Hahella chejuensis KCTC 2396: one gene and its partner. The protein of the gene in region 1 interacts with the protein of each later gene in a pairwise test. Links are inferred from orthologs where the notes say so. Each region holds a gene or a part of one and is shown in the gene's direction. Other genes may lie near its edges. The genes, in order: HCH_RS04805 and ndk.

What was found.
Region 2: the proteins of HCH_RS04805 (region 1) and ndk interact in binary tests that used the Escherichia coli proteins (3 or more experiments, as listed by UniProt). The link is inferred for Hahella chejuensis KCTC 2396 from one-to-one orthologs.

The regions. Positions count from the first base shown.
Region 1 is NC_007645.1:1,067,366-1,070,477, reverse strand. The notes cover bases 11-2,793. They hold HCH_RS04805 (5-formyltetrahydrofolate cyclo-ligase), read left to right. Parts: upstream 11-993; coding sequence 994-1,593; downstream 1,594-2,793. Other genes in these bases: ilvA (threonine ammonia-lyase, biosynthetic), read right to left, coding at 1,943-2,793; HCH_RS04810 (cell division protein ZapA), read left to right, coding at 409-696; HCH_RS04815 (TIGR02449 family protein), read left to right, coding at 203-409. Outside these bases: more of ilvA, read right to left, coding at 2,794-3,112. UniProt on the Escherichia coli protein: Involved in the removal of 5-formyltetrahydrofolate.
Region 2 is NC_007645.1:4,589,040-4,592,072, reverse strand. Bases 296-2,999 are described here. They hold ndk (nucleoside-diphosphate kinase), read left to right. Parts: upstream 296-1,285; coding sequence 1,286-1,714; downstream 1,715-2,999. Other genes in these bases: pilW (type IV pilus biogenesis/stability protein PilW), read left to right, coding at 2,934-2,999; rlmN (23S rRNA (adenine(2503)-C(2))-methyltransferase RlmN), read left to right, coding at 1,785-2,921; HCH_RS19935 (IscS subfamily cysteine desulfurase), read left to right, coding at 296-1,036. Outside these bases: more of HCH_RS19935, read left to right, coding at 1-295; more of pilW, read left to right, coding at 3,000-3,033. UniProt on the Escherichia coli protein: Major role in the synthesis of nucleoside triphosphates other than ATP. The ATP gamma phosphate is transferred to the NDP beta phosphate via a ping-pong mechanism, using a phosphorylated active-site intermediate.

The DNA.
Region 1 (3,112 bases):
ATGCTAACATGACGCCCACTTATATCGCCACGCGGGTGCGCACGTTGACCCCCTTACATCGGCGACTTATATTTAATTGGACGCCCATGCGCCTACAGTTTGGTTTTCTAACATTTTTCCACTTTGATTTGCGTCCGTCATAAGCCGAGTCATGTTAGAAAACTCTTCCTGAAGAACCCTGGCAATACCACTGGAAAAACTTATGGATGTTTCTCAGTTGCAGCAGTTAAGCGATAAAATTGACCGCCTGATACAGAAGTGCAAACAGCTCGAAGCAGATAATCAGGCGCTACGCCAGCTGCAGGAAGACTGGCAAAAGGAACGCATGCAACTATTACAGAAGAACGATCTGGCCCGCTCCAAAATCGAGGCCATGATCAGTCGTTTGAAAGCATTGGAGCAACGTTAATGAGTCGCACCAACCATACCGCCACAGTCACTATCCTGGACAAGGAATATCTGGTCGCCTGTCCTCCTGAAGCGCAGCGCCAACTGGAAGACGCCGCGCGGGCGCTGGATCAGAAAATGAAGGAAATCCGGGCGTCGGGTAAAGTTTACGGAACTGAAAGAATCGCGGTCATGGCCGCCTTGAACCTGACTTACGATTTGATGCAGCAAGGACAGAAAACCGAACAGGTTTCTTCCACCCTGAGCACGCTTCATGAAAAGCTGGACGCCGCATTGAGAAATAAATAACTTTACAAAACATACAATTACGTAATCAAAAAAGAAAAAAATATTGAATATTCCCGGTTCACCCCACTGCTTTTTTTACATTTTTCGTTATAATAGGACCCAAGCTCCCTGAACTGCTCGCCAGTCAGATACGTCCTCGAGCCGATGAATTTTATTATTGGTTACCTCCTGCGAGTGATGTGTGCAAGTCCCTCTTGAAGGGAAAGCCTAATTCATTCCAGCGGTTACCTCCTTGAACCAAAGGGTTCAAGGGCCACGTCAGACAGCGGCTGTCTCGGGGAGTTTATTTTTTCTGCTATGAATAAAGCGTCTATTCGTCGCGCCATGCGCAAAAAACGCAGAGCGCTGACACCCGCACAACAACGCAGCGCCGCTTCCGGTCTGCAAAAATCACTCAGCTCAGCCATCCATCTCAGTCGTAGCGCTCGTTGGGGCCTATATCTCGCCAACGACGGGGAAATCAATCCGCTCCCAACTATTCAGCGCCTGTGGCGTAGAAAAAAAGCCTGTTATCTTCCCGTGTTACACCCTCTTTATCACAACCGGCTCTGGTTCGTTCGGTATGAGCCCGGAACCAAGCTCAAACCCAATAAGTACGGCATCCCCGAACCTGTGCTTCGGGGAGCGAAAAGAGTTCCGCCCTGGTCATTGCATGTGGTGTGCTTTCCCTTGGTCGCCTTTGATAAACAGGGGAATCGATTGGGAATGGGTGGGGGCTATTATGATCGCACCTTCGCTGACCGCCGGGTCATTATCAAAAGACCGAAGTTGATCGGCTTCGCTCATCATTTCCAGCAATTCCCAGAGCTACCCCACGAACCATGGGATATTCCACTGTCCGCTGTCGCCACAGACCAACAGTTACATCACTTCAGAAACAAAAAAGCCCTGCGTTAACAGGGCTATTTTCGAATCGTCACGAAGACAGGGACTAATTAACGTCCTCGCCAGCGACGGAAACATATGTGGGCGACGTACGTGCTTCCTTGTGGCCAAAGGTTGTGAAGCCGCTGACGACTAACCCAAGGCAAAATACGATCACAAGCGTAAGCATGACGTCAGGCTTGCGCTTCATGCATCCCCCTAATTTTCATTGGCGTTTTTTTAATTTTATAAATCAGACAAATAGGTAATTGTCTTAACTTGAAATTATAGAAAAGTATTGTAACTCCTGCCTGATTTAAATCAAAGCCTTAAAACACAATAGTGTGACCGTTTCTGCCTTTATATTAAAACCTCTTAATTATCAGGCGCCTAGAAACAGTTTGTAGGCAGGGTTATTGGTCTCCTCCCAATACCGAAAACCAACGGTATCCAGCATCTTCCGGAACTCCGCCACCTCATCATCGTTCACCTGCGCGCCCATTAATACACGACTATAAGCGGCGCCATGATTACGATAATGAAACATAGTGATATTCCAGCGGGCGCCAAACGCCATGAGGAACTTCATTAAAGCCCCTGGACGCTCTGGAAATTCAAAGCGAAAAACCTTCTCGTTGATTAACGCCGGGGAATGCCCGCCCACCATATGGCGGATGTGCATTTTGGCGACTTCGTTATCGGTGAGGTCCAGCACCGAATAGCCTTTCTCCTCCAACGCGCCAACCAGCTCCTTACGCTCCTCCAGCCCGGAGCTGATCTGGACGCCTACGAAAATTTGCGCTTCCGTCGCATCACAATAACGATAATTAAACTCTGTAATATTGCGACGGCTTAACGCCTGGATGAAACGCTTGTAACTACCTGGTCGCTCTGGAATTTTTACCGCCAGAATCGCCTCGCGCTCCTCGCCTACTTCGGTGCGCTCAGTGATATACCCCAGACGATCGAAGTTCATATTTGCGCCGCTTACGATGGCGATCAGGTTTTGATCCTGAATTTTCTCTCTCGCCACATACTTCTTCAATCCAGCGACAGCCAATGCGCCAGCCGGTTCGGCGATAGAGCGGGTATCCTCAAAAACATCTTTGATGCCTGCGCAGATTTCGTCTGTAGAGACGAGAACCACTTCATCCACATACTGACGACAAACTTCCCAAGGCGCTTTACCAATTTGTTTGACGGCGACGCCGTCGGCGAAGATGCCTACTTCCGGCAACGTCACCCGCTTGCCCGCCTTCAACGCAGCGTGAAGACAGTTGGAGTCTTCCGGCTCCACGCCAATAACTTTGACATCGGGACGCAGATACTTGATATATGCGGCGACGCCCGCAATCAAACCACCGCCGCCAACGGGAACGAACACGGCATGTAAGGGGGACGTGTGTTGCCACATAATCTCCATACCCACTGTGCCCTGACCTGCAATAACCTCTTCATCGTCAAATGGAGGTATATAGATGTACCCTTTTTCTTTGACCAGCATTTGCGCATGCGCCGCCGCTTCGTCAAAGGCGTCCCCTTTCAGCACCAC
Region 2 (3,033 bases), 3.5 Mb from region 1 along the record:
GATGGTGGAAAAAGGGCGTCGCCAAGTGGCGGATCTGATTGGCGCCGACCCTCGAGAGATAGTCTGGACTTCCGGCGCGACAGAAGCGGATAACCTCGCCATCAAAGGCGTGGCGAGTCGCTATGCTGAAAAAGGCCGCCATATTATTACCAGCGCGATAGAGCACAAAGCTGTGCTGGACCCCTGCGCTTACCTGGAAAGACAAGGTTACGAAGTGACTTATCTGAAGCCAGGCAGGGATGGGGTGATCAGCTTACAGTCAGTTAAAGATGCATTGCGCGACGATACAATTCTCGTTTCTCTAATGCATGCCAACAATGAACTGGGTAGCGTTAACGATATTCAGGCGATTGGTGAGCTGTTGCGTGGGCATCAAGCTTTTTTTCATGTGGATGCAGCGCAGTCCGTGGGCAAGTTGGCTGTCGATATGAAGACCATGCCAGTCGACTTGTTGTCTTGTTGTGCGCACAAAATATATGGGCCTAAAGGCATAGGGGCGCTTTACGTTCGAAGGAATCCGTTTGTTGGCGTAGACGCTCAAATTCACGGTGGCGGCCATGAGCGGGGTATGCGCTCCGGTACGCTTCCAACTCACCAGATCGTTGGGATGGGAGCCGCCTTTGAGATAGCTGGTCAGGGTTTGGCAGAGGAATCCGATCGATTGACGGAGCTGCGAGATAGATTGTGGCGCGCGCTCTCTGTATTGCCGGAAATCTACTTGAATGGTTCAGAGGCTAATAGGTTGCCGGGTACGTTGAATATCAGTTTCGGGTATGTCGACGGCGAGTCGTTGCTGATGGCGATGCGAGATCTTGCTGTTTCAACTGGCTCTGCTTGCACATCCGCATCCTTGGAGCCCTCCTATGTGTTAAGGGGAATTGGCGTGCCGGATGAGTTGGCGCTCAGCTCCTTGCGTATTTCTATGGGGCGCTTTACTGAAGAAGAGGATGTCAATGTCGCAGCGGATGTCATTATAACCGCAGTGAATAAGTTGCGTGAGCTGTCTCCCGCATGGAGGGCGAAGTCGGGCGATTGATGTCTCAATGGGCCTAAACAGAGGACATTTTTTATTCTCGTTAACAAAAATTAAATGTGCGCCTGATGCAATCAGAGACTGAAGGCGTCAGGCGCCCGCTGTCGCGAATGCCGCTTGCTCGTTACTTACGTCGCGGGCGTTGTTTTCATGGTGGGAGCGGAGTGTAACTTTCCCTGGAACATGCGTATAATCGCCTGTTCAGAATATAAACCTAAAGTTGTTATAACCCTGATTTTGGAGAGCATATCGATGGCCGTAGAACGTACGCTGTCAATCATCAAGCCTGACGCAGTGGCTAAAAATGTAATCGGCGAAATTTATTCGCGTTTTGAGAAAGCCGGTCTGCGTATTGTGGCTGCAAAAATGCTGCACCTGTCGCAAGAGCAGGCTGAAGGCTTTTATGCTGAACACAAAGAGCGCGGATTCTTCCCCGATCTGGTTGCATTCATGACTTCCGGTCCGGTTGTTGTTCAAGCGCTGGAAGGTGAAAACGCCATCGCTCTGAACCGTCAACTGATGGGCGCGACCAACCCTAAAGAAGCTGAGCCAGGCACTATTCGCGCAGACTTCGCTTCTTCTATTGACGCGAACGCAGTTCACGGATCCGACTCTGCGGCGTCTGCTGAGCGCGAAGTAGCATACTTCTTCAGCGAGAACGAAATCTGCCCACGCAGCTGATATAAATTTATCAGTCGAGGCAATTAATTGAGTGCAGCACTATCGCTGCACTCTTTTTAAGAGGTAAAGCATGTCAGGCTCCAGCGCTAAAATAAACCTATTGGGAATGAATCGCTCCGATCTCGAAACTTTTTTCGAGTCACTGGGAGAGAAAAAATTCCGCGCCACTCAACTAATGAAGTGGATGTACCACCTTGGCGTGTCTGACTTTGACCTCATGACGAATATGAGTAAGGCGTTACGGGAAAAGCTGAAAGAAGTAGCTGAAGTGTCCGTGCCTGAAGTTATATATGAAGATATTTCTGCCGACGGCACCCGCAAGTGGGTTATGCGGCTGGCCGGCGGTAATAGTATTGAAACCGTTTATATCCCGGACAATGGTCGGGGTACATTGTGCGTTTCCTCTCAGATAGGGTGTTCCCTGGACTGTAGTTTCTGCTCAACTGGAAAGCAGGGGTTTAATCGTAACTTGAGTTCCGCCGAGATAATCGGTCAGTTATGGATCGCGGCGAGATCTTTTGGCGATTATGACTTGTCCAAAGAGCGCTATGTTACGAACATTGTCTTTATGGGAATGGGCGAACCTTTATTGAATTTCGACAACGTCGTGCGCGCCTGCGATGTCATGATGGATGATTTTGGCTTCGGCATTTCCAAGCGTCGCTTGACCGTCAGCACTTCCGGGCTTGTTCCAGCTCTTGACAAGCTGGGCGACGTTACCGATGTTTCCCTCGCGATTTCCCTGCATGCGCCGAATAATTCGTTGCGAGATGTTCTGGTTCCGGTCAATAAAAAGTATCCGATAGAAGAGTTGTTGGCGGCTTGTCATCGTTATCTGGGTAAACTTTCCGACAAACGTCGCATTACTGTTGAATACACATTGATTGCCGGCGTAAACGACAGCGAAACACACGCACATGAGTTGCGCGACTTGCTGCGCGACTTACCATGCAAAATTAACCTGATTCCATTTAACCCGTTCCCTAATAGCGGTTATGAGCGTCCCTCCCGAAACGCGACATTAAGGTTCCAGAAAGTGCTGAGCGACGCGGGCTATGTCGCCACCGTTCGAACTACGCGCGGCGATGATATTGACGCAGCTTGTGGTCAATTGGTAGGGCGCGTTGAAGACAGGACGCGGAGAAGTCAGAAGTATATTCCTCTGCAAAACATTAATGTTTCCCCTGACGGCAGAGCTTCCGTTTAAACGAACGGATGAATGGGCGTAGTATTCAGATTCCTGAATAAAGCAAGGCTGTTTATAACATTGAAAATAACGCTGGCATTGGTAGTTAAATTGAGAAAAATGGAAAACCTCA